Regions from separate parts of the Sporomusa rhizae genome, predicted to be linked through region 3. Evidence: riboswitches for the same ligand, from Rfam matches in the RefSeq annotation. Region 3 holds a riboswitch; each other region holds the start of a gene.

Region 1 (10,583 bases), 820 kb from region 3:
CTGAAAGTTCAGTTAAAGACATTGGTCTTATCGGTACTGCAAAAGGCTGGAAGATAGTTATCGGTGGCTGTGCTGGTGCCAGAGCGAGAATTGGCGATGTATTAATTGAGCAGGTTCCACAAGAAGAAGTGCTGTCGATTATTGAAAAAGTAATTGCATACTATAAAGAAAACGCCCGCAAATTCGAGCGTATCGGAATGATGATCGATCGTCTTGGTCTAGACACTGTAAAACAAGGAATATTAGGGTAAAAGATAAAAACGCTTGGAAATCCAAGCGTTTTATCTTTTAAAATCGATTATGGAATTTTTACCAAAATAGAGTTATACTGTCAGTAGAGATTTATTTAAGGGGGCGATGGCTATTCAAACTAATAACTCGCAAGACATATCCTGGGTTTTGGCACAAATAGAGCATATCGCTCAGTTTGGACAAAATGCGTCTGGTATCACACGCCTGGCTTTTACTGATGATGATCTTCAAGCGCGAAAATATATCATTGAACTAATGCAAAGTGCAGGTCTTGCCGTAATTACTGATGCTATTGGAAATATCATCGGGCGGTATGAACCAGAAGGAATTAATCCCGAGGCTGCAACTGTGATGACAGGTTCTCATCTTGACACCGTACCTTCCGGAGGAAAGTACGACGGGGTGCTAGGAATAGTGTGTGGACTAGCGGCTGTCAGTCGTCTAAAGACTCGAGATGAACTTAAACATCCTTTAGAGGTCGTTGTGTTCGCCGCTGAAGAATCCAGCAGATTTTCCTTTGCCACTATAGGAAGTAAGGCAATGGCCGGACTAACTAACCCTGCTGTATTGAAACGAATTAAGGACCACGAAGAAATTAGCTTAGCCTCAGAGTTAGAAAAAATCGGGCTTAAAATTGATAACGCTCTAAATGCGGCGCGACCAGCTAATAGTATTAAAGGATTTGTAGAATTGCATATTGAGCATGGTGAACTTTTAGATGAGAAGAGTATCAATATTGGTATTGTAGATAGAGTTTCCGCACCTACTAGACTAAAGATAACAGTCACTGGGATGCCTGGTCATTCTGGCGCAATCTCCATTGCAGAACGACAAGACGCTTTAGTGAGTGCATCTTTGATAGTGTTGGCCATTAGGAACATTGCGGCCGAATATGAATACAAAGGCGCCATTGGAACAGTAACAATATTGAAGACACGTCCTGGCGCTATTAATGTAATTCCCGGAAAAGTCGAAATGTGGGTTGATATACGAGGAACAGAGCATGAGAGTATTGTTGAAATGCTGCAGGAAATAAAAGACGCGGTAAGTTCTATTGCCGACGACAATGATACTGCAGTTGCTATTGAAGTATTAGCATCTGAAAAGCCGGTTTCTCTCAGTCAAAATTTGAATCAGATTATCGAAACTGTGTGTTCCAAACTGAGACTGTCCAGCCTTAGGCTTGATAGCCGTGCGGGGCATGATGCCATGAACATAGCTTATGTAGCACCCGCCGGATTGATATTTGTTCCTTGTAAAGACGGCGTGAGTCACAACGAGAACGAATACATTAACCCGAAAGACATTGAAGCAGGATTAGATGTATTAACAGAAACACTATACCAATTGGCAAAATAACTTTAAAAAATATATTTAAATCAAGCGAGGTACATATATAGTTGAACATTGATATTTGTTTTACACCTAACGACTTTAATGCTAAGGAATATGGCGGTTACGCTGCGGTAGTTATTGACGCCTTTCGCGCGACTACAAGTATTGCTACAGCCTGCGCAAACGGTTGTAAGCGAATCATCCCGGTAAAAACGGTGGAAGAGGCCCTCCAGATCAAGAACAAATATCCTGAAGTATTCCTGGCTGGGGAACGGGAGGGCTTACTTATACCAGGGTTTAACCTAGGAAATTCGCCCTATGAATATACAAGAGAACAAATTGCTGATAAAACCCTCGTTATGACAACTACCAATGGAACCCTGGCATTGACAAAAGCGGCTTCACTTCCCAGAGTATATGTAGCAGCTTTTGTTAACGCGGCTGCTGTTACTAACGCTTTGCGTCAGCAGCAGGAAAACATAGTTATTTTGTGTGCAGGCTCCGAAGGGCGTTTTTCGTTAGAAGATACTTTATGTGCTGGTCTGCTTGCAGAACGACTAAGTAGCATGTCTAAGCTTAGCGATACTGCTTTAGCTGCCAAGGGAATGTATTGTGATTTTAAAAATGATCTGCTAAACCGCGTTTCCGAATCATCACATGCCAAATATTTAAGTAGTATAGGCTTTGAACAAGATATCGCCTATTGCTTAAACCATGACACGTTGTCAGTAGTACCAATATTTGCAGAAAACAGTATAACGGCTTGATTATACGTCGGTATTGCCTGAATGATAACATTCAGGCTTTTTATTTGTTCAATTTTCCCTCTGTTATTTATGTAAACCATATGATAAAATGTCTACTGAGCCAAGCCATCAAATGAGAGGAGTTTTATATTTGAAGAAAAAAATAGCCGCGATCCTGTTGATGGTTTTTTCAGTGCCATTTTTTACGCCTGTAGTACCTAAAGCCAATGCAGCATTTTTGGATGATAAACTGGCCCAAGTTGCCGGCAACCTAACCGCCACCCAGATACAAGAGTTAATAAAAGTAAAAGAGACGTTAAATGCAAGTGATAGGCAAGCCTTATTGGGCAGAATAGCGCAAACGGCTCTGGAACGTTCTGGAAATGCTACTGTTGCTAATAATATTACCGCACTTGCTGAACAATTAACACCGAAAGAGCAGACTGTTTCGCGGGATAATCTTACTCAGATGGTAGAATCTACAGTACGCAATAAAGTACAAGAGAAAGTGCAAGGAGAAGTAACCAATCATTTCGCTGGTTATCAGAAAGAAATTGCACTTCTTTCACAGTTGTTTAATAACAGCAATAACCTAACCCCTAAAGCGGTTGAAAATAATAACACACTTGCTGGAGCACCGGAGAATTACCGCAGAATGCTTGATATGACTGCGACTGCTTACGGTCCAGGAATGCTCGATAACGGCAAATGGAATAATTCAACCTATGTGGGTGGCAAAGTAAAAAAAGGGGTAGTAGCTGTTGACCCTAAAGTAATTCCTATGGGAACAAAACTCTGGGTCGAGGGCTACGGCCCGGCTGTAGCTGAGGATCAAGGCAGTGCCATTAAAGGCAATCGGATTGACTTGGCTTTCGACACAAGACAGGAAGCTCTTGACTATGGTATTCAAAAAGTAAAAGTGTACGTTTTAAATTAACCGGCCAATGGCCGGTTTCTTTTATTCCTCTTTTCATACCCCTTTGAAAATGCGCATATATTTTGTGGAAGAGTAGTTTGCATGAGGAGGGAGTTTAGTGAATTCATTCCGGTCTCTCAGAATTAGGCGATCCCGGATATTTTATAGTATTGTAATTTTGGCTATTATTAGTATTGCGTTTAGCATAATTAGTTTCGAGTACATAGATGAACAAGAGTTTGCATCAATTGGAACAAACCAACCGACAGAATCTCCCAAAGGCAAAGTAAGTATTGTGGTAAAGATACAGTCAAGGGTGCTCGAACTTTATAATGACGAGCAATTATATAAAAAATATCGCATCGCGGTAGGGAAAAGTAAAACTCCGACACCAATAGGTGAATGGAATGTAGTTTGGAAGGATTACGACTGGGGAACAGGTTTTGGGACTCGGTGGATGGGCCTAAATGTACCGTGGGGCACCTATGGTATTCATGGTACTAATAAGCCATGGTCAATTGGCCAGTTTGCCAGTCATGGCTGCATCCGAATGCGTAATAAAGACATCGAAGAACTGTTCGAATGGATTCCTATTGGAACTCCGGTGCGAATTGAAGACAGAAAAGTAAGTGTAAATAGGAATCTGAAATTAAAAACATCCGGCGCTGATGTTGTAGTATTACAGCTGAAACTTAAAGAACTGGGGTATTTTCAAGGCAGGGCAGATGGTTTGTTTGGCACTATGACCGAAGAAGCCGTTAAAGCTTTCCAGGCAGATAAGGGAATACCTGTTACCGGTGTGGCCAATAAGGAACTATACACAGTCTTAGGAATATAAAATTAGTTAACGTGTCATAAATAGGAAACAATTCGCGCTATTTAGTGATAACATAAAAATTTAGCTATTTAAGAAATTTGACCAATTTTACAATAATGTGTATTATTATTTATAATGCCGAATCCTTATAAGGTACGGGGGAACCAATAGATATACAGGGGTGAAATCCGCTATGGCGGAGGGGTGATTCTCTTTTCTTCTCTTTGACCCTAACCCGACAGCTAACCTCGGAGGCATAAATAAAGAGAGGTGGTACAACTGAAGAGAGCATTTTTTGCAATTTTGTTTGTATTTACCGTGTTGTGCTTAACTACCAACCCGGCTGTCGGATTGGCTGCACCGCCGCAGGATATGGCGGCCTTAACTATCGGGGCACGCGGTGATGACGTACGATTGGTACAGAAGCTGCTGGCAGATGGCGGTTTTTATGCCGGAGAGATTGATGGGGTTTTTGGTCCTGTTACCGCAAAAGCCGTAAAAGAATTTCAACAAAGTGCTAACCTTACTGTAAATGGGATTATAGACAAAGAAAACTTTGTCTATCTTGAACGGTTGGCTGGTGAACCCAGCAGATACAGTCGTTCCCTTATTATGAGAGCATCAGGCTATAGTGCGTTTGACCCAGGTAATGGAAACCGCACCTATTCCGGTAGCCTTTTGCGGAAGGGCTTGGTTGCTGTTGATCCATCAGTGATTCCTCTGGGGACTAGGTTGTATATTAAGGGGTACGGCTATGCGATAGCTGACGATATTGGCAGTGCTATTAAAGGCAACCGTATTGACTTAGCTTTTGACAGCCACCGCGAAGCGTTAAACTTTGGATTGCAGAAAGTTACAGTATACGTGCTGGACTAAGAAAGTTGGCAGGCCGTGGCCTGCTTTTCTTTTTATAATAGCTAACTTCCCGGAATATTAACAGGCCCTAAGTATTATACTATTTTTATCCTGTGACTAACCTTCTGATGGGGTTAAAACCCAATCTGAAGCTAAGTCTACTTTATAATTATGTATAGTACAAGGGGGCGTGTTTAGGCTTGAACTTTATTTCGAACGAAATGCTGCCATTAGTATTAGCATTGGTTTCAGGGGTATTAATGGCAGTACAAGGTTCGCTTAATACTGCATTAAGTAAAGTTATCGGTCTTCTAGAAGCTACTTTTTTTGTCCATATTACGGGAACTATTTTGGCTGTGATCTTGCTTTTTTTCTTTAAAATGGGAAAAGGTAATTTGTATGCATGGCAAGATGCACCTTGGTATTCATGGCTGGGTGGTTTTATTGGCGTAGCTATAATATATTTAGTAGCAGCTAGTATTCCGGGAGTCGGTGTAGCTAATGCTACAACGGCTATTATTGTTGGGCAAGTCTTAACGGCTATAATTATTGACCACTTTGGCGGCTTCGGTCTTGAGCGTATGTCATGCAGTCCTCAGCAGATATTTGGACTGGTATTACTTGCAATAGGCGCTAAATTGTTATTAAAATAGCGTTTTTTTATTTTTTTCGCTATTAGGTGTTAACAAAAAAAAAATTATAAGGTATACTTATCATTAGAATTTTTTGGTATCATGTCACCAACAAGGAGGCAAAGCATGGATTTTAACTTTACTCCCGATCAACTGGATCTGCAAAAGATGGTTAGAGAATTAGTTACTAAAGAAATCACTCCTCACGCTTTAGAAATGGATAAAGAAGGCGTGGTTCCTCCAGAACTTTGGAAAAAATTGGACGAAGCTGGATTGCTTAATCTAACCGTTCCTGAAGAGTATGATGGTCCGGGTCTCGAAGCTCTCTCAATTGCTCTTATTTATGAAGAATTAGGCAAAGGTTGCGCTGGTGTTGCCACGACAACAGCTGCAAACGCATTAGCTTCGTATCCAGTGGTATTGTTAGGCAATGATGATCAAAAACGCAAGTTTTTTGATATCATAAATAACGGTAAATTGGCTGCTTTTGCACTAACCGAACCAGGTGCCGGATCTGATGCCGGAGCCGTTGCTACATCTGCAGTCAAAGACGGTGAACACTATATACTTAATGGTACTAAGTGCTTTATTACCAATGGTGGTATTGCCGATATTTTTGTAATCTTTGCTAATACACGTAAAACAGCCGGTATCCGTGGGTTAACCGCGTTTATCGTTGAGCGCGGCACCCCTGGTTTCTCTGTAGGTAAAGAAGAAGAGAAGATGGGCATCAGAGCATCTAACACCTGTGAATTGGTTTTGGAGAATGTGCGTATTCCTGCAGCTAACAGGATTGGCCGCGAAGGAGAAGGCTTTAAAATTGCAATGAAAACTCTGGATGCAGCCCGTCCATTTGTCGGCGCAGTTTCAGTAGGCTTGGCCCAATCTGCCTTTGAGCTTGCTGTTAAATACTCTAAAGAGCGTGTTCAATTTGATAAGCCGATTGCTTCGTTCCAGCTTATTCAAGCAATGTTAGCAGATATGGCTATGCAAATCGAAGCAGCTCGCCTTTTGGTATATAAAGCTTGCTGGATGAAAGACCAAGGAGTTGACTATGCTAAGGAATCCGCCATAGCCAAATGTTTTGCTGCCGATACGGCTATGAAGGTTACAACCGATGCCGTACAAGTACTTGGCGGTTATGGGTATTCCAAAGAATATCCGGCAGAAAAGTATATGCGCGACGCTAAGATTATGCAGATTTACGAAGGCACTAATCAAATTCAGCGTTTAGTAATTGCTAATAATATCTTATATTAATTTATATTTCTGGATGCTTGACTTTTAAAGTTAACCGTAATATAATTACATACGTAGTAAGGGATTATAGCTCAGTTGGTTAGAGTACTACGTTGACATCGTAGGGGTCACTGGTTCGAGTCCAGTTAGTCCCACCAGAAATTTTAGGCTAGTAGATTAATCTACTAGCCTTTTTTATGTGCCGAGATTAGACATACCATCTCTTCACCGTGCGAAGAGACTTCAATAAACTATATGAAACTACAACTGGCCAACATATTCACTGTCGGCCAGTTTTTTGCCTTAAACTCTACTGTTTTATTGGAAATGTAGTAAAATAAATACAGCGAAAATAAGTATCGGTAAAAATCAATAATTTATATTCTATGTATCGGAGTGATATTGTGAAAAGGACGATAGTAATTGTAATACTATTATTGATTATGTTTACTTTTGGTTTACAGGCACACGCATGCACACTTTGGGCTGCTAATGGCAATATTGTTCAAGGAGGTGGAAGTTTAATCGTTAAAAATCGTGATTGGGCTCCTGATCATCATCAAAAATTAAAATTAATTTCACCAGCAAACGGGTACAAATATATTGGACTTTTTGTTATTGACGGCAATCATAAGGGACTAAAAGCAGGAATAAATGAAAAAGGATTAGTTACAATCAGTGCATCAGCAGGATCTATAGCGTTTAAAGAAAGAAAAATACTGCCATATACCCATGCGCTCTATGAGCAATTATTAAATGAATGTGGCAGTGTAGACGAAGCAATTGCTAGAACTGAATTATTTTTAGGACCGCAGTATTTAATGCTGGCTGACCGGAATAAAGTAGCTACTATTGAAATTGGGCCAGATGGCAAGTACGCCGTCATAATGAAGGATAGCCAGGCTATTTTCCATACCAATCACTATGTTGATGAATCAATGTTGGAATTTAACAGAGTAGACGGACTGAGCAGTAATACCAGGTATAAACGTATTGCAGCATTACTAAGTAATGCTGCAACGCCGTATAATCTTGATACCTTTCTAGATTTTAGCAACGATCAAAACGATGGACCTGATAACAGTATTTTTAGAATAGGAAGCTCGCCCCAAAAACAACGAACTATGGCGACCTGGGCTGTATCAATACCACCGTATGGCTCTCCCGAATTATATGTTAAAATATTAAATCCTGGAGAGAGTGAACAAATCAAAAAGGTAAAGGTTGAAGATATTTTTGACGAAAAACTAGAACTTTAATGCGCATAACATTAGTTATGATTGTTTAGCAGAGGAGTGGTAGGTATAAAAAAGAAATATAATTCTAAAATAACAACTAGGAATGATAAACAGAAAAGAACTTGTCTTAACGACAAGTTCTTAAAATTGGTGGCGGCGCAGGGATTTGAACCCCGGACACTGCGGGTATGAACCGCATGCTCTAGCCAGCTGAGCTACGCCGCCGTATTAAAATGGAGCTAGTGACCGGGATTGAACCGGTGACCTTATCCTTACCAAGGATACGCTCTACCGACTGAGCTACACCAGCGTTGGTTGCGGGGACAGGACTTGAACCTGTGACCTTCGGGTTATGAGCCCGACGAGCTACCAACTGCTCCACCCCGCGATAAATTTTTGTCACAAATTTAATTATATAGTACGGGCAATACTATGTCAATCAATTTTTCAATCTAATAGCATTGCAACTATTGGGAAGGCAGTGTCATTGACTACTGTTAATTAATGGTGTATATTAAATTATTGTACTGTTTGCGTTATTCCTTAGAAGATTAGTATTTGCGGTGTAACTAATACTAATAGGCGCTAATCCAATGCGTAACCTGTCAGTCGCCGATAAATTTGCTATAAAAATAATCAGGGCTGATAGCACAAGGAACAACTGCGTGAAATCTGAGCCATTCCTTTCCGGCTATATTCTTGCTTAATAAATATGTTTTTGTCGGAAAATCTCGGTTGTCTACGGTAAATAACTGGTCCTCTTCCAGGGCGCCTTCAAGGTCATCTTGGGAAAACCGGTCTGTATAAAAATATTGGTCGACTGACTGCAGATTGCCGTCATTATCATAGACTGCACCAAAATATACAGCATCACAATCAACTGTGAATTCGTATGTACCGTTCTCTGAGAGTGTACGAACGTCAATACATATTTTTTTGACGGGAAGTTGGCTCATATGTATACTCATAAGTGTACCTCCATTAATGGTCTCGATATGATTATTCCCGCTAACCAGACAGTTATGCTGTAAATTTAACAGAATTAACTTTAGGAGGCAATAATGTCAAATCTTGCTCCCGAAATTAGTAAACGGCGTACTTTTGCTATTATATCTCATCCGGATGCCGGCAAAACAACGTTAACTGAAAAACTGCTACTCTTCGGCGGTGCAATTCGCTTAGCTGGATCTGTAAAAGCCAGAAAAGCCCAAAAGCACGCTGTATCTGACTGGATGGAAATTGAAAAACAACGTGGTATTTCAGTCACTTCCAGTGTCTTGCAATTTGATTATGATGGTTTTCGGATTAATATCCTTGATACTCCCGGTCACCAAGACTTCAGTGAAGATACCTATCGTACACTAATGGCCGCCGACAGCGCGGTGATGCTTATTGACGTTGCCAAAGGCGTCGAAGAGCAGACAAAAAAGCTATTTCAGGTTTGTAAACAGCGGGGAATTCCCGTATTTACTTTTATAAATAAGCTTGATCGCTATGGCCGCAGCCCGTTTGAATTAATGGAAGAGATTGAAAAAGTATTAGGAATTCGGGCTTATCCTATGAATTGGCCCATTGGCATTGATGGTAACTATAGCGGTATTTACATACGTAAACAGGCTCAAATAGAATTGTTTGAACGTGGTGGAGTTCATGGGCAATGGGTTTTGCCCTCAACACAGGGTAATGTCGATGACCCTGCTTTTAAAGAAGCACTTGGTGCAGAGGTTCATCAGGCGCTATGTGATGATATTGAACTTTTAGATATGGCAGGGGACCAATTTGACTTCGACAAAGTAGCTCAAGGGGAACTTACCCCTATGTTTTTTGGCAGTGCTATGACTAATTTTGGTGTCAGATTGTTTTTAGAAGACTTTTTAAAATTAGCTCCGCCACCAATGCCTAGAGTTTCCTCAGAAGGATCTATTGATCCAACGGAAGAAAAGTTTTCGGCGTTTGTATTTAAAATTCAGGCAAATATGAATCCAGCTCACCGTGACCGACTGGCTTTTATGAGAATATGTTCCGGCAAATTTGAAAGGGGAATGACTGTCCATCACGCGCAGTCGGGTAAACCGGTCAAACTGGCTCAGCCGCAACAGTTTTTGGCGCAGGAACGCACAATTATTGACGAAGCATACCCGGGAGATATTATCGGATTATTTGATCCAGGGATTTTTGGCATTGGAGATACCTTGTGTCAGGAAGGATCTAACTTTACATTCCAAGACTTTCCGGTATTTCCGCCAGAGCAATTTGCCCGTGTGCAAGCTAAAGACACAATGAAGCGAAAGCAGTTTGTTAAAGGAATGACCCAGCTTACTCAGGAAGGAGCCGTACAAGTATTCCGCCAGCCTGATTACCCTGTAGAATCCTTTATTGTCGGAGTTGTTGGATCATTACAGTTTGAAGTGCTTGAGTACCGTTTGAAACATGAATACGGTGTAGATATTCTGATGAACAAGCTTCCTTATTCGGTTGCCAGGTGGTTATACGGCGAAAATCTTGACGTAAAAGCAATGAAAAATATGGACAACGGACTGTTGATTGAAGATA
Region 2 (10,583 bases), 1.3 Mb from region 3:
ATCGCGTACGTTCCTGCTGCCAATCCCGGGCATGAGCTTCAACATCTGTGGCAAACTGACTATCATAACCGGCGGCAGTAAGAATTTCCCTCGCATGATTAGGATGATCATCCGGATATTTTTCAAAATCAACATCATGAAGTAATCCTACCGCACCCCAATACTCAACCTCTTCACCAAATTTCGCGGCATAAGCCCGCATTGCAATTTCAACCGCTAGGCAATGCTTTAACAATACTTCGCTTTTTACATGCTGAAGCAAAACTTTCCAAGCTTGATCTCTGTTATAATTCATGATAGACCTCCTTGTTATGTATATTGTCAAAATCTATTATACCATGTAAAAGTTACTATTTACTGTACATCTGCGTCGGTATCGTCCGTTTGTAGATAAATGTAAGTCGATGTACAATGTTCATCACTATATATAATAGAATTGCTGTAATAATTATAGATCCGCCAGGAGCAATATCCAAGTAAAAGGCCGTTGTCAGACCACTGACAACCGACAGAATGGCCAAGACTAACGCCCAGCCTAACGTTGCCTTAAAACCTTTTCCTAACTGCTCGGCAGCTGCTACTGGCACAATCATAAGCGCACTAACCATAAGAATCCCAACTACCATCATACCACTGACTACGGAAATAGCAGTAACTATACTTAAGGCCATGCTGACAGTGCTTGTAGCAATACCGGCGACTTTAGCCAGTTCTTCATCAAAGGAAACTAGCAAAAGTCTGTTAAAATTACTGCAAACAAAGGCTATAACAATAGCGCCACAGCCACTTATGACTAATACATCTTGCCAAGAAACGGTCAGTATGCTGCCAAACAGGAATCCCAGTAAACCAGCGCTAGGAATACGAGTAATTGTACTAAAAATAATAGCTAACGCTATCCCTGCATAGAAGAAAATTGCCAGTGCAGTATCGGCCATTTGCGTTCGTTGCCGGCGCACTACTTCAATACCCGCCGCCCCTGCGATGGTTATGGCGAAAGCGCCTACTGCCGGATAAATACCAAGCAAATACCCCCCGGTCACTCCGGCAAAAGCAATATGTCCTAATCCATCACCAATAAGCGACTGCCGCCGAACTACCACAAACATGCCTAACAGCGGACAGATAACTGCCGTTATTAGTCCGGCGATAAGGGCTCTTTGCATAAAATCATATTGAAACATTTCAAAAATCGGCATATGAATCTCCTTATTCCTTATCCGGTGTATGTTGAATAATACCATAAATGCTGCATAGTTGCATGATTGGTACGAAACTGTTCACTGCTGCCAAAAAAACATAAACTATGGTTGATGCACGCCACCTTAGACGCAAAGCGGGTGGCATTTTCAATATCGTGTGATACCATTACGATAGTAATGCCCAAGGTATTATTAAGCTGCGATAGCAATTCATAAATTTTGGCACTAGCAGCATAATCGACACCACTTGTCGGTTCGTCCAATAATAACAACTGCGGGTTTCCCGCCAAAGCCCTTGCAACCATAACCCGCTGCTGCTGACCGCCGGATAATTCCCCGATACGGCGGCCATGCAATTCTTGGGCTCCCACTAGCTCCAGCATATGGGTGACTATATGTTTAGCTCCTTTATTCTTTACTGCCCCCTGTACATTGACAAGCCCTAACGCAACTATCTCTTCCACCGTAGCCGGAAATGCTGCCGTATTCTGTGCATAATGCTGTGGTACATAACCGATAATTCCCTGTTTAGCTGCCTGTCGTACATCTTTGTGATCTATTAGCACCTGACCGGAAATCGGCTCAATAAGTCCGGCTATTATCTTAAGCATTGTGCTTTTACCCGCACCGTTAGGACCTACTGCTACTACAAACTCACCTTGATTCACTGAAAATGTTATATTGCTTAATACCAATTCAGTGTTATAACGAAAAGAAATATCTTGTAATTTAACTTCAGCCATAACATTACTCCTTAACAATTACAATGGCGGCACACGCCGAATAATTGCAGATTGTGTCGCACTAGCTCATATCCGTGCGTTTTCAATACAGAAATTAGATGGGGATCAACGGGGCAATAATCAATGCATTGCGTCTGTCCGCATTTTACACAGACAATATGATGGTGATGACTCGTATACACTAGTTCATACCTAACCCCTTCTTTCCCCATAGCATTTATGGGAATTAATGCTCCTAAATCAACTAGCACATGAAGGTTTCGATAAACAGTATCTAAACTTACATCCTTATACTGTATCCGAAGTCTCTCCCAAATTTCAAAGGCTGATAGAGGTTCTTCTGACTCAACCAGTTGCTCAACTAAAGCTTGCCTCTGACCTGTTATGCGATAACCTTTTTCTTTTAGACGGTTTACCACTATAATGGTACCCGCTGCATTGATTGCAGTCATTTTCGCTCCCCTATTCTCTAGTTACTACTTAGAGCTAATTTAAGATTGGCCAAATTTTCCCGCATTAACGTTAGATAGTCTTTACCTTGTTTAATTTCATCAGGAGTCAAAGAATCAATAGGATGTAATAAAAGTACTTTGGCACCGGCTTCTTTAGCTAATGTTTCAGCTACTTTAGGACTAACAATGGATTCGGCAAATAGGTATGTAACTTGCCGTTCTCGGCACATCCGCACAATATCGGCCATCTTCTCCGGTGTTGGTTCAGCATCTGGTGATATGCCCATAATTGCAACCTGCTCCAAATTATAGCGGGAGCCAAGGTAACCAAATGCTGCATGACTAGTAACAATAATCCTCTTTTGAACTGTTTTTAGGCCATCTTGATATTCGCTATGAAGCTTCTGTAACTGTTCATTATATTTAGTCGCATTATCTCGATAGTATACTGCGTTAGCAGGGTCTGCCGCCGCAAGCGCTTCGGCAATGGTATTTACTTCCTTCTGCGCAAGTACAGGATCAAGCCAAACATGCGGATCTACTTCCTGATGCTTTTCAGGTTCCTGTTTTTCATTAGCATTATGCTTGTGCTCTTCCGCCGGGTCATGATCGTGCGTATGAGCTGTACCCTCTCTTAGTTCAATATCTTTACTTACTTCTACTGCTGTTGTATTGCCAAGTACATCTTTAGCCGTTACTTTACTTAGCCAATGTTCTAAATTAGCCCCATGATAAAAAAACAATTTAGAATTTTTAACCTGAACTAAGTCTTTAGCCGATGGTTCCCATTCATGCGGTTCTGCCCCGGCTGGTACCAACATAGTTACTTCAACTTTATCGCCGCCTACCTGCCGGACAAATTCATATACCGGATAAACACTAGCCAAGACTTTAATTTTAGGTTGCTGTGGAGAATTATCGCCCGGTGCAACAGTTTTTTGACCGCAGCCTGCAATCAAGGTAAGCCCGGCAATAAGCAGTACAGTTAAAAATACTTTTACTCTCATCATACACCTCTCATTTTATTAATAGGAATATTCTTATTAAATGGTAGCAGTTGTTTGTTTTTTTGTCAATAAATCCCACGAAGTTAATAGGATTATTCTTAATAAAAGTAAAATAATTAGCGGCAAAAATATTGCCGCTAAAATTATTGCCACTATTTTACTCATTTATACCAAAATCAGCTTCACTATATTTGACGACCCGAGCATATAACCCACCTTTACTAAGTAATTCCTGGTGAGTACCTGTCTCAACAATTCTGCCACCAGCTAAATATATTACCTGATCGGAAGCCATGATTGTTGACATCCTATGGGTAATTATAAAAGTTGTTCGTCCCATACTGGCTTGCCGAATAGCTGCCATAACCTGCTTCTCCGTATGAGCGTCCAAAGCAGCTGTCGGTTCATCTAGCAGTAAAATAGATGGTTCCGCAATGATCGCGCGGGCGATCGCAATCCGTTGCCGCTGGCCACCTGACAAATTTCCGCCTAATTCACCGACAACAGTATTATAGCCTTGTGGTAGCTCCATAATGAACGCATGAGCATTGGCCTTGCGAGCCGCCTGTTCAATTTGGCTTGAAGTAGCAGCAAGGTTGCCAAAGCGGATGTTTTCCAAAATAGTTGTATTAAATAAGACAGGCTCTTGCTGAATAAAGCCTATATGTTGCCGCAAATCCTTAATTTTTATGTCTTTAATATTTACGCCATCTAAATAAATAGCTCCCTGAGTGGGATCATAAAATCGTAAAAGCAGATTTGCAAATGAAGATTTACCAGCACCACTTGGCCCTACAATTGCAATAATCTCCCCAGGTTTAGCCGAAATGCTGATTGCTTCCAATACAGGCTTACCTGTTCGGTAAGCAAACGACACATCTTTAAATTCGACAACCCCCTGTGCTTTAGACATATCCAGATAACCATCGGCAACAGATGGAGTTTGTTCATTAAGCAAATTGTTAATACGATTCCAAGCTACTATTCCAAACTTTAAAAATGTCATCGCCTGACTGATCTTACGAACAGGCATAGGGACATTGATAATATAAACTAAAAAAGCAAACATCCCGCCGATACTCAAATCGCCATTAATAACTTCCCGCCCGCCATACCAAACAATTATCGTCAAACCAATAGCAGCAAGGAATTCTACCAAGGGAACAAGTATCGCGCTCAAACGCTGGGCTTTCAGCAAATCCCCCGCAGCCTGTTGAATTTTGTCACTAAATTTTCGATACTCATAATCTTCACGAACATAACTTTGCACAATCATTACCGATACCAAAGATTGTTGAATAATTGACGTTACCTTAGCCAAAGTATGTTCAACAAGCGCCCCCATCCTGCCAATTTTACTATTAAAAAAGCTGATAGCGACAATAATAAAAGGCAAGGTTGCGAATGTTACCATGGCCAATTTCCAATCAAAATAAATCATAATTGCCATGATGGCCAGTAGGTTTAGCGACTCGACAATGATATCCGGTATACCCACAGTTACCGCCTGTTGAATCAACAACAAGTCATTAGTAAACAATGAAATCAAATCACCGGAGGGCATTTTCATAAAATAAGCATAGTCGAGTGACTGTAATTTGGTGAACATGTCTTCCCGTAGCTTAGCCAACATCTGGTTACCAGCCTTAGCCATACGGTAACCGTAGAAATAGGAAAATAAGCCGCGGATTAGATACAATATTACTATCCCGGCAATAATAATATGCAAAAATGTGATGTTGCCGCCAGACAGCGCATCATCAATTAGCAGCTTTACGACTAACGGCGCTGCTAAGCCAGCTATACTTGCAATGATAAAACACACTATCGCCGTCGTGGCCTGCAGCCAGTAGGGCATTATAAATTTGCGCCAGTAAAAAGTAAACATAATAAATTCTCCACCATAATAACACTTAACTTACATAGTATGTACCAATTACTTTATTTAAATACCAGCATTTTTTAAAAAATCCTGCCAAACATACCCCTAATCAAAAAAATAAAAATGGGAAGGCTGACAACGCCTTCCCTTTTGTTCCTTTACATCACACGACGGGCGCCAACGTAACGCGGACCCCAATAGCTACTGTTCATACTGTCAATAGCTACACCGCGGCTGGACGTAGCACTGATAAATCTACCATCACCAAGGTAGATACCGCTGTGAGATGCTCCTGAAGCATAAGTGCTAAAAAACACTAAATCTCCAGGCTGGAGACGATTGTAAGATACATATCGTCCGACTTCAAACTGCTCATCAGCCATACGCGGCAGGTAAATACCACTCTGAGCAAATACATAACGGGTAAAGCCGGAACAGTCAAAACCACCGGGACTCGTCCCACCGAATACATAAGGTACACCAGTGTAGCGCATGGAAGTCTGAACAACACGCCGTATCGAAGCCGTTGAAGAATCACGGCTGACCGGAATATCCCTTCCCATTAGAGCACGATAAGTTTGCGCCCCTACTACACCATCAGCGTCTAGACCACGAGCCGCCTGAAAAGCCTTAACAGCACTAGCTGTTAATTCGCCAAAATCACCATCAGCTGATCCTGCGTTAAAGCCTAGACTATTTAGCTGGGCTTGAATGGCGACTACATCGGCTCCCTGGTCACCGACCTCATATGTACCGGAAGCATGGGCAAAAGTAGCGGTCCCAAAAAAGAGACAAAAAGCGACAACAAACCCGAAAAACTTTCCCAATACATTTCTCCTCTCGCTGGCCTCCGAGGTTAGCTGACGGGTTAGGGTTGCAGGCACCCTACGTAAGAAGCATAACACTTCTTACGTTTCACCCCATAAAATGGTTCCCCCGTTCCTGAGCTGGATTCGGCTTTCTACAATGCTCTTTATTCTTATATTCGTCTAAAAACTAAAAATTCCTGCCCAAAATCGTGTTTTTTTTACATTTATTAGGGTAATTGTTTTTATTAGCAAAGAATTTTCATTGATTATGTTTTTCTGTCTGCTGACCAAGTTCAGCGCGCAGCCAATATAAAGGACGTTGTTTTACTTCTTCAAATATTCTTCCGACATATTCGCCAATAATGCCGATTCCTGCTAATTGCAGTCCGCCTAAAAGCGAAATACTGGCAGTTATTGTTGCCCAGCCAGGAACAGCTTCGTCGGTAAACAATCTAATATATATTACATGCAATGTCAGAACGATACTGCCGAGTCCTAACGCTATACCTATGTAAAACGCAAATCTAAGCGGCGTTTTTGAATAGGCCGTAATACCATCTAAAGCAAAGTGCAGCATCTTTCGTAAGGAAAATTTAGATTTTCCGGCAAATCGCTTGGGAGCAACAAATTCGATATACGTTTGGCGATACCCGATTGCACTAATCATGCCCCTAATAAACCTTGCACGTTCCCGGAACCGCCGGAAGCTTTTCACCACCTGTTTATCAAGCAGTCTAAAGTCAGAACCGCCCTCAGTAACCCGTATATTTGACACCGCATTCATTAGTTTATAGAACATACCTGAGGTAAAGCTCTTAAACCAAGATACCCCTTCTGTATTAACCCGTATTGTTTGGACTACCTGAAAGCCATTATTCCATTGGGCAAGTAATTGCGGTAACATTTCGGGCGGATGCTGCATATCGCCATCCATAGTAATTACTGCATCCCCATCGGCATGGTCTAAGCCACAGGACAAAGCCACTTGATGACCGAAGTTTCGAGCTAAAATCAAGGCCCTCACCCGGTTATCAGAATTTACTAACCGTTCAAGGATAAGAGGAGTAGCATCACTCGATCCGTCATCGATGAAGATAAGCTCAAAATAATAAGGCTGCTGCTCCATATGTTTAATAACTTCCTGATAAAAGTTGTCGATATTATCTTGTTCATTAAATACTGGTACAACAATAGAAATTAGTTTTTTAGGTAACGGCATACCGCTCCCCCTCCTTGTCACCAATATATTATTACATCACCTGCCCATAATTGCAATTAAATCTTTAGCCAAGATTTAATACATTTAGCACCCAAACCGTCCTTGGCCAGTTAGCAGGATATCTCCTATAAACCGCGAAATTATTTTAGGAAAGGAGTGTCTGCCTTGGATAAACTAGAAGCTAAAATCCGCGCCGGTATCCGGCTTACCCGTAACGACGGCTTAACTTTACTTGCTTCTAATGACATAGGTTGGCTTGGATATCTCGCCGATATAGCAAGACAGCGTATCAGTGGCAATTATGTCTATTTTAATGTTAACCGCCATATAAATTTGACTAATGTTTGCACTGCCAAATGTAAGTTTTGTGCATTTGGTTGTGATAGCGACAGTGCTCATGCTTATGCCATGACCAAAGAACAGGTGTTAACTGTAGCGGCAAAGGCAGCTGAAGACAAACGTCTTGCCGAACTTCACATAGTTAGCGGCTTGCACCCTGACTGGCCTTTTGAATACTATGTGGATATAATTAGCGCCCTGCATACTGCTTTACCGCATATTCATCTTAAGGCATTTACTTGTGTTGAGATATGCTATTTCGCTAAGATTTCCGGTCAAAGCATAACCGGTGTACTCCAGAGGCTTAAGGCGGCTGGCTTAGGTTCTATGCCTGGCGGCGGTGCCGAAATTCTTAGTGATAGAGTACGCCGGGAAGTATGTCCCAATAAAGCTAGTGCCGCTGAATGGCTTGATGCGGCTCGCGTTGCACATAAGCTAGACATCCGCACGAACGCTAGTATACTGTACGGCCATATTGAAACACCAGAGGAAAGAATTGATCATCTACTCGCTCTTCGCACTCTGCAAGACGAAACAAAAGGCTTCCAAACCTTTATCGGACTTCCCTTTCATCCTGCTAACACCAGATTGTCTGAATCAATTAGCCGGGTTCCGGCTTGGGAAGATCTAAAAATGGTAGCAATCGCTAGATTAATGCTGGATAATTTTAATAATATCAAAGCATATTGGGTTATGTTAAACCCTCAGATTGCTCAACTTGCCCTTGGTTTTGGTGCTAACGACATCGACGGCACTGTCAGCGAAGAAAAAATCAGCCACGCAGCCGGAGCTAAAACCAGCCAGCTCTTAAGTACCGAAACAATCTTGACCTTAATTCGTCAGGCCGGACGTATACCTGTTGAGCGCGATTCACTATATAATATTATTAACATTTATGAGTAGTATTTATTAATAACTAAAGCCTGCATTGTCAATGAACAATGCAGGCTTTAGTACGTTTAACTTGTTTTATTACCTAATATCCTGCCGCAAAATAACAGCATCATGCAAATAAACATGTTTAATCTCTTGCTGCCTAACATCAGTATTCCAGAGAATCAATACCCGAACACACAAGGGAAGTGCTTCTGGGCATTCTATTTCTTGTGTCCCGAATAAGGGTACCTGGACCCACCCTAACCTTCTTGCACCGGCAGCGGGAAAAGTGGCATTTAGGTCAGGTGTCGAACTAAATATCACCGCACCAATATCTTCGATATCTATTGTGTTCTCACTCGTCATTGCCGTAAGAAGCTCGGCCACGCGTTCAAATATTTCTTCACGGTTATTGGCTGTAACGGTTGTCGCGCCACGAACACCACGCAACATCTAATGACCACTCCTAGAAAGTATTAGCAAAAGCTTCTGGTAAACATTATACGCGAAAAACCGCGAATTTCCTATAATTATTTAGTTGGTTATTTCAATATGCTTTTATGGTTTGTTGCAACGGCAGGAATTACATATGTGGCATTTCCACCAACCACACTCAGGACATACACTATTCGACTGATTAAGTTCAACATATTGCCCTTGTTCATACTCTTTCCAACAGAAAATTGATCCCGCTACTTTCTTTAATTTAACAGCCCTAGTATCTACCCATAGCTTTTGGTCAAAGACAGTAATTAATAATTCCTGACATTTTTTTTCGGGGTTATAACGATGATCTTCGGCAGGAAATACCTCCGGTTCATCTTTTAGGGTCAGAATAACATACAGGACACTGTACTTCACAGCCCCACCTCCGCATTTACCCGTTGACTAAACTTCAGATTGGCTAACTCCGACTTCCCTCCAAAGTTAAGTCTACTTCGTAATACCTATGTCTGCGGCAAGCGGTTTATACCCCCATGAACGTAAAACTTCAAGAGTCTTGTTCACAACTTTAAAAGTACATGGTTTTACTGCTTCACTAAGCTCAAGTCCAACATCAATGACAGCAGGTTGGACACCTAAGACGACAACCTCCTGTATCGGCTGCCCCACTAGTTCAATTGCAGTTAAAACATCCTGTATACCTATTTCATGCATTGATACCTTATGTTTAAAATAAGTTTTAACTTCTTCATTAGCAAAATGATAAAAATCTCCCGCACTGCCGCCGCCGTTTACAGCATCAATGATAAGCAGCCGGGTTGCTCCTGTAATAAATCGAAGCAATTCCATTCCCAGCGTGCCGCCATCCAAAATTTCAACGTTGTCCGGGAACGTATAGCGTCGGGCGAGCTCTTCTACCACCCGGACGCCAAAACCTTCATCTTGCATTAAGATATTACCGACACCTAAGACAACAACTTTATCCACTATCGCAGCTCCTGTTTTGCCGTACTTTTAGGACTCACTATGTCCCCCAAATCTTCGGGTTCTTCCTCCATATATTTGACTCCAGAGAACATAGAAGAAATTTCGCCGCCTTTTTCTACAAAGTCAGCTCTGATTGCCATATAAACATGCACAATGACAAATAGCATAATAAACCAAGCAACAAAGTGATGGATGATATGTACAACATATTCATTTACCAACCAGTTGTTGAACGGCCCAAAGACCTTGGCCAAAAAACGATTTGGCTCAATCATGTAATACATAGCAAACCCGGTTATTATCATAATGATAAACATTAAATAAACAGACAAATACCCCGACCTAGCCAACGAGTTTCTCAAATATGGTCGATGCGCTCCGCGCATAAACATATAATGCATTTGCGTATCCATTATTCCTGTCCAGTACAGTTTTGTCCAGGGCCTGGGCAATAACCTGTCACCAGGATTGATGATAAAACCATATATTCGGGGAATAAAAGAAGCAACAAGCACATATCCGGCTATAAAATGAATATATCTTATCACTTCCATTGACATTACGTTATTGACAGCAAAAGTAGGATCAATACCTTGGGTTCCCAGAAAAAATGGATTGCCAAT
Region 3 (10,583 bases):
GTTACCCAAAGAGACGCCTTGTGGCATACTGTGACTATTAAGCCAGCATCCACCTTGGCATCCATCATTGGCGAGGACAACATCCTCGTTAACAGTTTTCATCATCAAGCGTTGAAAACTGCCGCTCCTGGCTTTAATATCACAGCTTATTCTAAAGATGGGGTTATCGAAGCCATTGAACTTGCTGGCGACCATTTTGTGCTAGGCGTACAGTGGCATCCCGAAATGATAGCAAAAAAATACCCTGCCATGTTGGCATTGTTTAGAGCCTTGGTTAAACAAGCAAGCTTGTAATGCAACAGGCTTGCACCTTTCTTTAGAAAAGGAGCAAGCCTGTTTTATTTTAGTTCTTAATAAGAAGCATTTCCCTGGTTTATAACCTTTTTAAAACGCCATCCCTTCGCTAGGGTAATATGTTGAATCTGAAGGCTTATCTGAGAATAATCCCATTGATAATCAATGACTTTTTCGTCTAAGCCAGTCCCGCATTCGGTTATTTTTCCGGACGTAGTCTTGCCATCACTATAAAATTTCTCCGTAGTAAATGAAAAAACAGGGTCGAATCCGCAACTGGTTTCCTTAATCATTTCCCAAAGAACAATCGTTTGAGAATTTTCTTCCGCTAATATACTGGCAAAATACTCGATTTTCTTTTTTCCCACCGTCCAATTGACGTCAGCCAGTGTGCTATAAATTCCAATATCTGTTTTCTGTCTGTAAGTCAGGGTTAGATGATCATTTTGCATCAATGCTCCGGCAACAGCCGTCAGGATGTCCTCTTTACTGCTGGCCAAAGTTTTGTCCCCAGGAGTGCTTGCAAGAGCAACTTTGGTACCGCATTGACAACAAAATTTGCTTGCTTCAGCTACCGGCTGACCGCATTGAGTACAGTACATTGCTAATCCCTCCTGCGACCGATAACTTATGATTTTCACTTTGTAAATTCCGTTATGTAAAATAAAGCCTGTTTTTGTTACCATCAATATAATTTATGAAAAAAGCCGGAATTTGTGCAGACTGTTATACTTTAATGCTACGTTGCTTCTCACAAAAAAAGTACTTATATTTTTAATAATAGTATGGTTACCATGCTTATGATACAATGTGACTGAAGACAAAAACGCTTTCCGTTGAAAGGAGGATTACGGATGCTTTTTAAGCCTCTTTTTGAAAATGATACTCCGGTAGCAATCCATTCCTAAGACGGAAGGATTGCTTGAGCATAGGCCTTCCGTCTGTAAATCATAACCGACTAAAAGACGGAGGGATTGTTAATGATAAAGAATTATGCCGGACAAATATACCTGACCCTAGCCGCAAGCATCTGGGGTGGTATGTATGTAGTGAGCAAAGTTGTGCTTGCAGTTATATCTCCAATTGAGCTAGTTTGGCTGCGCTATTTTGTGGCCCTGCTAACACTGAGTATATTGGGCCTTATTACCCGCCAGTCGTGGCAAATCCGAAAAAAAGACCTTCCACTGATTATAGCCATCGGAATAATTGGCTACTCAATTTCAATCTGGATGCAATTTCTCGGTACACAGCTCTCCTCGGCTCAGATGGGCGCAGTAATTACTTCGGCAACGCCTGCGTTTATGGCTATATTTGCCCGTATTTTATTAGGAGAACAAATCACTTTTAAAAAAGCATTATCAGTGTGTTTGGCAACTACAGGTGTTCTAATGATTGTTGGCATTGGTGATCTAGGCGATTCATCCCGGCTTGGCGGCGGCATATTGGCAATAGCCGCACTTACTTGGGCGCTAATGTCTGTACTCATAAAACGAGTGCCTAACGATTACTCACAACTTGTAATTACGACATACGCAATATTGGTTGCAACGGTAGTAATTACACCATTTGCTGTCACCGAAATAACAACAAGCGATCTTCAAGTTCTTACTCAGCCCAAAGTGTGGGGAGGAGTACTATATATTGGTACCGTCTCCACTGCAGGTGCGTTCTTTCTTTGGAACAAAGGGCTGCAAATAGTTACCGCGACAAGCGCCGGACTTTACTTTTTCTTTCAACCGGTGGTTGGCACCCTGCTAGGTTGGCTTTTCTTAGGGGAGCAAGTTGGCTTGACCTTTTGGATCGGCGCCTTGCTAATCTTATCCGGGGTCTTACTGGTTATTAAGGAAGAAGCATAATAAATCACACCCACCCGTATAACGGGTGGGTGTGATTTATTAAAAAACTGTTATCATAAAGGGTTAGTAAACCGGAATGTTTTTTCTAAACATATCCGCAATTACTGTTTCCATGGTATATAACCCAGGGGGTTGACCTAATAAAAATTTGGCGGCAAAAATTGCCCCCTGCCCAAAGGCGGCCCTGCTGATACTTTCATGGAGCAAGCGGATTGTCTGATTTGGCATCCCAAAGATGATTTCGTGCCTGCCAACGATTCCGCCAACACGAATTGAATGTAGGTGTTCTTTAACATTGAGATTAAGTGCTTTTGCTATTTTTTTGGCGGTTCCTGAAACTTCTTTTTTGCCTTTAAAATGTTCCTCAACAATCTCGATATCCGCATGAGGAGCTATTTTTTGTAAAATTTGAGCGGCTACCAGCAAAACATTAATCCCTAATGTAATGTTGGGAGAATAAAGCACCGGCGCAGACTCAGCAAAAGACTGTAATAAGTCCAGTTCCTCTTTCTCATATTGGGAAATCGCAGAGATAATAGGAATCCCGGCTGACGCAGCCTTTTCGTATAAGTAAAGCCCGGTAAGCCCTGAAAAATCTATGAGAGCATCGATTGGTCTTGTGTCAAAAAAATTATCGTCAATGTCCCCAATAGAAAAAATCTCCCCTGCGTCACATTCATGACCTAATAGGCGGCTGGCATATTTCCGGTGATCCTCATAGCCTTTACGCACTACCCACTCCAGCGTGAATAGATTATCATGCAGGAATTCGTTAGCAATAATTTTTCCCGTCTTCCCAAACCCAAAAATGCCAATTCTAATTTTCTCCACTCAAAATTCCTCCTTAAAACTGTAGTTTGTTTTTTTACTACCTCATCCTGCATGACGCAGTAGCTTTACAAAATCAGCTTCCGAGAAGGAATGTTTAAAGACTCGTAAATGGCCTTTAATGATTGGCAGGACAACACATCCTTCTCTTTCAACGCCTACGAGGTTAGCTGACGGATTCGGGCAGAAAGAAATTTGCCCTACCTGTTCTACAGGATTCACCCCGAAAATGGGTCCCCCGCTTCCATGAGATTGGAATTCGGCGATTGCCTTACTTATGATTTAAAAACATATCTATATCCTATCGGAACTTCAAAACAAATTATATTTTTCAAAAACCAAAAATATTCATACCTCCGCGATATATTTTTTTTGGTGCATTTATCTTTATATTCTTTTTCCTAATTTTACCATACTTTAATTAATTTGTATTCATTTACTTTACTTATTTCATATAAATAGTATATATAGAGAATGAAAATTCTCATTCCGGCCCGCCGAAACCACCTAAGAAAGCACGCAAATAAAAAAGAGTCTTCTTCCAGACTCATTTAGACAATAAAAGAGCCTGGTGACAGGCTCCTCCAAAATTTTTTTATTTAATCATACAACATCATTTTGAATATATCAATGACCTATTTTACTGGTTGCGATTCCTCAAAAATATATCTATATCTTTGTTCGTACAACTAAATTAGTCAGCGGTACTAAGAATAGATAAAAAGCATAAATGATGAATCCGGCATCTGCCGATAGCATTACCGCAGGGACAGCGCCGGCAATATTCCACGGAATCAGTGCAGAGATTACTATTACCGTATTCTCCAGATCAACTGCTAACCGGTAATTGCTTAATTGATTTCTTTCATAAAGTTTATGGGTAATTTGATGGCTAAGCATTACGGCCAGTGTTTGGTTGCAGGCAAATGCGGCTGTGGCTATGCTTGACAATACAGCCGTGAGATATACACTGGTTTTCGTGCTGATTTTTTCAAAAAAAACTTCAATGTCACTCAGTAAACCAGTCCCTTGAAAGATACCGGCATAGGCTGAAGAAATCAGCACAATGAGGGAAACGTTCAGCATAGAATACAACCCGCCACCCCGAATTATATCGGCAAAGAAGCCCCCATTTTCCATACGGTATCCTGTGGCAATATAATTCATTAATTTAAGAAACGGTATGTGTTGAACAAAAAGAGCAATCAATACACTTAATAAAATACTGACACCCATTGATAGCTTCACATCTACCCGGAAAGCAGCAAACACTAGTATAATGAGCGCCGGCAACAACACAATCAGGCTTATATCAAAAGAATTTATTATTTCATCTACAATTTGATTATTGTAAAAAGCCAACGGATTGGTATAAGACAAATATACATACCCCAAGATGGAAAGGGCAAAGGGAATGCTTGCCGTCTTATTCATGTTTGCAATATTGATATACAGCTTGGTGTTAGTCAAAGCGGCTACAAGGTTGGCGCTTGAAGACATAGGCGAACATCTGTCGCCAAAATAAGCCCCGGCAATGATTGCACCGGCAGCCATATTTATATCAACGTTACCGCTCTTCGCCAAAACTATCAGCACTACCCCAATTGTCCCAACGGTTCCGAAAGAAGTGCCAAGCAAAAAGGACACCAGACAGGACAATAGGAACGCCGATACTATAAAGTACTTGGCACTCATAAACATTATGCCGTAATACACGATAAAGGGAATCGTGCCGCAAGCCCGCCAAGCCGCCGTTATTATCCCGATTAATACAAAAATCTTAATTACAATCAACGACTTTTTTGAGTCGTCTCCCATCATCTTCAATAAATCGGTTAAGGTATAGCCTCTACGAAGGGATATAAGTGTAAAGCAGCTAAGCCCGAAAAGTAAAGGGTAGAGTATTGATATACTATGATAAATGCTGAAAAGCAACGAGGCAAAGAAAAGAAAAAATATAATTATTATATCCAAAAAGCCATCCCTCTCTAAGGTTAGTAACGAAAGGCTTGCACCAGTAGGCGCAAGCCTTTTTTCACGTTATCGGGCAACAATACCGTAGAGAAAAGTGTCGGCAATGCCATGAGCTGCCTTTTCAATAGACTCCATATTGGGGCCAACAAACCCCTGGAATACCATCATGACAATTACGCTGAACAGGCCGTGAGCCGCTTTGTGTGCGTTACAGGGTCTAATAGTCCCCTGCTCAATACCTTCTTCTAAAATCCGTTCCAGCACGCCAATGGTTTTTCGAAATCTTTCCCGGTACTTTTCCCGCTGCGCCTCGGTGAAGCTTGATGGTTCTTCATGTCCAAGACCGCGCATCTCATGCATAAGCACCCGCCACAAATCTGCGTTTTCCACATAAAAATCCAAAAAAACCTTGATTGCTTTCTGCACTTTATCTAAAGAAGGTTCAGACAGCCCGGCAATATCGTTAAGTTCACTTTCAAATTTAGCGCTGCGTTCTTTAATAAGTGTGTAAAATAGCTGTTCCTTATTAACAAAATAGTTGTATACTGTGCCTTTACCGGTATCGGCCAATGCAATAATTTCATCAACTGTGGCGCGGTGATACCCCTTACGGGAAAAAACAGTATAGGCAGCATCGAGTATTTGCCGGCGTTTCATATGTTTCCTCCTGTTCTAGACCTGCCACGTTAGTCTGGAGATCACAAAAACCACCATCCCTATGGCCATTGCTAACTTAAAAATCATAGCCAAAGTTTGGCCAATAACAATACTTTTGGCAACACGTCCTGCTTTTTCTGAGCTGCCTGTGGCCCAATACTCCGCTAAGTAACCGGCAGTAAAAGACCCGCCGATAGCTCCGGCAATAGAGCCAAGCCCCGGCATAATTCCCGTACCAATAATCCCACCGGCAATTCCGCCGATAAAAGCGGCTATGATAGCTGAACGGGACGCGTTTTCTTTCTTCGCTCCGAGCGAACCCGCTATAAATTCAACGATTTCTCCGATCACCAGAGCAGCAAACAGGATGATGAGTACCATACTACTCATATGACTAAAGTTATCTAAATATCCATAACCAAGAGCAGTAAAAAAGATCAGCCAATTTCCAGGCAGACCAATAACGGTCATACCGATTCCAATAACTGAAGCTACGATAACAAGTAGATTAACAACTGTTAAACCTGCATCCAAAGTAGGCACTCCCTTTGCTACGGCTATCGCTTACTTTCGATTAAAAGCCCGGTGCGCAATATCTGTCCGGTATTGTCTGCCGGCAAATTCTATTTTTGGTACTGCTTGGTATACCTTATCTACCGCAGTTTTAATATCTTGAGCTACGGCGGTTACGCCAAGCACCCTGCCGCCATTTGTAACTAACTGGCCGTTTTTGGTACCTGTTCCGGCATGGAAAACCATAACGCCTTGGGCTTCCGCCTGGCCGATTCCGGAAATGACGTCGCCTTTGTTGTAGCTGCCAGGATAACCGCCGGCAGCCAGTACTACACAAACAGCAGCCTGCTGTTTCCAAACTATATTGGCATCAGCTAATCTACCATCCACGCAAGCTTCCATTATATCCACCAGATCACTATCTAAAAGTGGCAGTACAACCTGGGTTTCCGGGTCGCCGAATCTGGCATTGAACTCGATAACTTTGGGGCCCTTGGCAGTGATCATCAGCCCGGCATACAGGCAGCCTTTATAGATAATGCCTTCTTGGCGCATAGCATCAACTACCGGCTGTAATACTTCGCGCCTTACCTGGTCACGGATTTCAGAAGTAACAACCGGCGCCGGAGCATAGGTCCCCATACCGCCGGTGTTGGGGCCCTGATCGTTGTCAAATATCCGCTTATGATCTTGGGCGGCTACCATGGGCGCTACGATAAAGCCATCAGTAAATGCCAGCAGCGAGGCCTCTTCGCCCTCTAAATATTCTTCGATAACTACCAGGCTTCCTGCCTGACCGAACGCTTTATCACACATCATCATGTTTACTGCGTCAACCGCTTCTTTAACTGTCATGGCTACAACTACGCCTTTTCCTGCCGCCAAGCCATCGGCTTTAACTACAATAGGCGCACCTTGTTTCTTTATATAGGCGATAGCGCTGTCGGCGTTGGTAAAAGCAGCAGAAGCAGCAGTGGGAATATTGTATTTATGCATTATTTCTTTGGCAAAGGCTTTAGATCCTTCCAATTGTGCCGCTTTTTGGGAAGGACCAAAAACTTTTAAACCTAAACCGGCAAAATGATCGACAAGACCATTGGTTAACGGCAATTCCGGACCGACTACGGTTAGACCAATGGAGTGCTCAAGGGCAAATTTCCCTAACGCTTCATTGTCAGTTACATCAATATCTACACATTCGGCTATTGCTGCAATCCCAGGATTACCTGGCGCACAGTATAGCTTTTTTACCCGGGGGCTTTGCGCCAATTTCCAGGTCAGGGCATGTTCGCGTCCACCGCCGCCAATAAGTAAAATATTCAAAATCCTACTCCCCCTCATAATGATCCCGACAGGTATTTTTCAATATTAAAACCAGCGTATAGCGGCAAGTCCAAGATATTCCTTGACTGCCAGCTGAGTATTATAGAAAGCATCGGCTCGCGGCCATAATAGGTGCCATTCAAACAAAAAGCTCGTATTTGTTTGGTAATCGGTAGGATAGGGTGTAACGCTGATATTAAACTTGGCAAATTGTTGTACCGACCGATCCATATGAAAGGCTGAAGTTACCAAAATCGGGTTAGTAAAGCCCCGTTCATCAATAATTTGCTTAGAAAACTTAGCATTATCGGTCGTATTCAAGCTTTGCCCTTCTACGATAATTTTATCATCAGGGATGCCCAAACCAAGTAAAATATGCCGGGCAATTTCGGCTTCCTTGCCGGTGTTGGCAAAAACTTGGCCGCCGGAAATAATAATTGGCGCGCCAGTGATATGATACAACTGAGCTGCCGTCAGTACACGATTGGCGGCAAATCCCATCAAATGCCCTTTGCCATGAACATTTGGTGTATCGGCAGTTGCCCCGCCACCCAGAGTGACTATAGCATCCCCCTGCACTTCAGCAGGTGGAGTATACCTGCTTTCCAACGACCGCATTAAAGCATCTCCCACCAAGGGCGTGGAAATAAGATACAAAATTGCGGTAATTAGCACTAAAGGAACTACTCCCCGCTGGTTTCGCCGGTACAGCCAGTAGCTTACATAAGCCAACGCGGCAATAAACAATCCCGGCGGCAATAAAAAACTTATATATAGAAACTTTATAAAAACCAGCACGTGATAATACCCCGCTTTTACCTTCTAAGATAGTAAAATGGCATTTACGAAAAGTATAGTCAGAAAGACTTTTGCCTTACGGCAAAAGTCTTTTCAGCTGCTATTTCTTTTCCATCTTAGCCCAGGAATCTTTAAGAGATACAATACGGTTAAACACCAGCATGTCGGCCGTTGAATCACGATCCATTACAAAATACCCGTTCCTTAAGAACTGGAACCTGCTTCCCGCTTGAGCAGTTTTAATGCTTGGTTCAACTAAACAATTTTTCAGCACTTCTATAGAATTAGGGTTTAAAGAATCAATGAAATCCCTTGATTCTTTTTCTTCTTCCTTTTGCTCCTCAGTCTTCATCAGATAATCATACAAGCGAACTTCTGCTTTTACAGCATGTGCGGCAGACACCCAATGCAGTACACCTTTAACTTTACGGCTTACAGTACCGCTGCCGCTTTTAGTATCCGGATCATAAGTACAATGTACTTCGAGAATCTCACCGGTCTGCTCATCTTTAACAACCTGTTCACATTTTACCAGATAGGCATTTTTAAGACGAACTTCGGCGCCTGGTGTAAGGCGGAAATATTTTTTGGGCGGATTCTCCATAAAGTCATCTTGCTCTATGTATATTTCCCGGGAAAAAGGAATTGTACGCGAACCCATCTCGGGGTTCTCCGGATTGTTCTCTGCCACTAATTCCTCTACTTGTCCCTCCGGGTAATTATCAATAACCAGCTTGAGCGGCTTCAGTACAGCCATAACCCGTGCGACTTTGGTGTTGAGGTCTTCCCTGATACAGTGTTCAAGCAAAGCTACATCTACCGTACTGTTGCTCTTAGCAACACCGATTCTGTCACAGAAATCCCGAATTGACTCCGGCGTATATCCCCGCCGTCTTAATCCGGAAATGGTCGGCATTCTGGGGTCATCCCAACCACTTACATAACCTTCTTCGACTAGACGGCGTAAATACCGCTTACTCATTATAGTATTGGTCAAATTCAAACGGGCAAACTCAATTTGCTGGCTTTGATAAATTCCCAGTGACGCTAAAGTCCAATCATATAACGGACGATGGTCTTCAAATTCCAGCGTACAAATGGAATGGGTTACACCTTCCAGCGAATCTGAGATAGGATGAGCATAGTCATACATAGGATAAATACACCACTCATCACCGGTGCGATGATGCTTGATGCGTATTATTCGGTATAAAACGGGGTCGCGCATATTGATGTTCGGGGAAGCCATATCAATTTTAGCGCGAAGAACTCTGCTGCCTTCAGCAAATTCTCCGGCACGCATTTTTTCGAATAAATCGAGATTTTCTTCCACACTCCGGTTGCGATAGGGACTTTCTTTGCCCGGTTCCGTAAGAGTACCCCTGTATTGCCGCATTTCTTCCGCCGACAAATCACAGACATAGGCCTTACCTTTTTTTATAAGCTCTATTGTCACTTCATAAATCTTCTCAAAATAATCGGAAGCGTAAAACTTACGGTCTTCCCAATCAAACCCCAGCCATTTTATATCTTCTTGAATAGAATCAACATATTCAACGTCTTCTTTGGTCGGGTTGGTATCATCAAACCGCAAATTGCATTTACCGCCATATTTAAGCGCTAAACCAAAATTCAGACAGATTGACTTAGCGTGGCCGATATGTAGGTATCCGTTTGGTTCAGGCGGAAAACGGGTGTGTACTCTTTTCCCGTATTTCTCTGTCTTTATATCTTCGTTGATAATGTTTTCAATAAAATTAGACGGCATATTCGGATTAGCCGCAACTTCTTTATCAACAGCTTCCATTTCGGTATTCATGCAAATCCTCCTTAGGTTGTCCACTCTATATCATTACATTATACAACATTCCTGGACTTTCCAAAAGCAAGAACCGGTTGTTAATGATATTTTTTTGTAAATATTTTGCCCTCTAAGGTCATTTTATGCAAAAAATCCCTAACTGGAACAGTCAGTTAGGGATTTCATGTATAAGTACTTCCGTATTACATCCTAAATTTTAACACTGCCTGCTGAAGTTCTGTTGCCATCTGCGCTAAGCCGGCAGAGGCAGCAGCAATTTCCTGGACACTGGCGTTTTGTTCCTGACTGGCGGCTGCTACTTGTTCGGAGCTGGCAGCATTCAGGCGAGCTGCATCGGCAATACCATGAACAGCTTCTTCCACTTGAACACTGCGCCGCTGCTGTTCATCAGTCAAAGACACTATCCGTATTACTTCTTCCCGTACATTCTTGACAGCGTCGTAAATTTCTTTAAATGCAGCCCCTGAGCTTTCAACTACTTGTACACCTACCGCAACTTCACGGCCGCCTTTGTCAAT

The links. Region 3 has a riboswitch for cyclic di-AMP ahead of SRRS_RS17520 (4-hydroxy-tetrahydrodipicolinate reductase). Riboswitches for the same ligand answer to the same signal wherever they lie in the genome.
Region 1: another riboswitch for cyclic di-AMP. It lies ahead of SRRS_RS13580 (3D domain-containing protein); the one in region 3 lies ahead of SRRS_RS17520 (4-hydroxy-tetrahydrodipicolinate reductase).
Region 2: another riboswitch for cyclic di-AMP. It lies ahead of SRRS_RS10845 (C40 family peptidase); the one in region 3 lies ahead of SRRS_RS17520 (4-hydroxy-tetrahydrodipicolinate reductase).

Annotation. Positions count from the first base shown of each region.
Region 1 is NZ_CP156925.1:2,882,361-2,892,943, reverse strand. It holds gene SRRS_RS13605 (NAD(P)/FAD-dependent oxidoreductase) at 1-251, shown strand, start outside; gene SRRS_RS13600 (Zn-dependent hydrolase) at 358-1,611, shown strand; gene SRRS_RS13595 (2-phosphosulfolactate phosphatase) at 1,653-2,354, shown strand; gene SRRS_RS13590 (3D domain-containing protein) at 2,485-3,270, shown strand; gene SRRS_RS13585 (L,D-transpeptidase family protein) at 3,368-4,087, shown strand; cyclic di-AMP (ydaO/yuaA leader) riboswitch at 4,193-4,338, shown strand; gene SRRS_RS13580 (3D domain-containing protein) at 4,337-4,942, shown strand; gene SRRS_RS13575 (DMT family transporter) at 5,122-5,574, shown strand; gene SRRS_RS13570 (acyl-CoA dehydrogenase family protein) at 5,680-6,813, shown strand; tRNA gene SRRS_RS13565 (tRNA-Val) at 6,874-6,950, shown strand; gene SRRS_RS13560 (carcinine hydrolase/isopenicillin-N N-acyltransferase family protein) at 7,197-8,051, shown strand; tRNA gene SRRS_RS13555 (tRNA-Met) at 8,179-8,255, opposite strand; tRNA gene SRRS_RS13550 (tRNA-Thr) at 8,265-8,340, opposite strand; tRNA gene SRRS_RS13545 (tRNA-Met) at 8,343-8,418, opposite strand; gene SRRS_RS13540 (hypothetical protein) at 8,636-8,998, opposite strand; gene SRRS_RS13535 (peptide chain release factor 3) at 9,092-10,583, shown strand, end outside.
Region 2 is NZ_CP156925.1:2,367,201-2,377,783, reverse strand. It holds gene SRRS_RS10875 (HD domain-containing protein) at 1-295, opposite strand, end outside; gene SRRS_RS10870 (metal ABC transporter permease) at 351-1,199, opposite strand; gene SRRS_RS10865 (metal ABC transporter ATP-binding protein) at 1,217-1,945, opposite strand; gene SRRS_RS10860 (Fur family transcriptional regulator) at 1,957-2,397, opposite strand; gene SRRS_RS10855 (metal ABC transporter solute-binding protein, Zn/Mn family) at 2,415-3,407, opposite strand; gene SRRS_RS10850 (ABC transporter ATP-binding protein) at 3,562-5,292, opposite strand; gene SRRS_RS10845 (C40 family peptidase) at 5,445-6,113, opposite strand; cyclic di-AMP (ydaO/yuaA leader) riboswitch at 6,117-6,255, opposite strand; gene SRRS_RS10840 (glycosyltransferase family 2 protein) at 6,355-7,314, opposite strand; gene mqnE (aminofutalosine synthase MqnE) at 7,480-8,556, shown strand; gene aroH (chorismate mutase) at 8,626-8,982, opposite strand; gene SRRS_RS10825 (hypothetical protein) at 9,088-9,390, opposite strand; gene SRRS_RS10820 (HyaD/HybD family hydrogenase maturation endopeptidase) at 9,463-9,960, opposite strand; gene cybH (Ni/Fe-hydrogenase, b-type cytochrome subunit) at 9,960-10,583, opposite strand, start outside.
Region 3 is NZ_CP156925.1:3,698,027-3,708,609, forward strand. It holds gene SRRS_RS17505 (gamma-glutamyl-gamma-aminobutyrate hydrolase family protein) at 1-294, shown strand, start outside; gene SRRS_RS17510 (hypothetical protein) at 351-896, opposite strand; gene SRRS_RS17515 (DMT family transporter) at 1,275-2,150, shown strand; gene SRRS_RS17520 (4-hydroxy-tetrahydrodipicolinate reductase) at 2,214-2,981, opposite strand; cyclic di-AMP (ydaO/yuaA leader) riboswitch at 3,118-3,253, opposite strand; gene SRRS_RS17525 (Na+/H+ antiporter NhaC family protein) at 3,648-4,799, opposite strand; gene SRRS_RS17530 (TetR/AcrR family transcriptional regulator) at 5,019-5,609, opposite strand; gene SRRS_RS17535 (DUF456 domain-containing protein) at 5,625-6,143, opposite strand; gene purD (phosphoribosylamine--glycine ligase) at 6,174-7,445, opposite strand; gene SRRS_RS17545 (YdcF family protein) at 7,491-8,243, opposite strand; gene SRRS_RS17550 (glutamine--tRNA ligase/YqeY domain fusion protein) at 8,344-10,062, opposite strand; gene SRRS_RS17555 (methyl-accepting chemotaxis protein) at 10,248-10,583, opposite strand, start outside.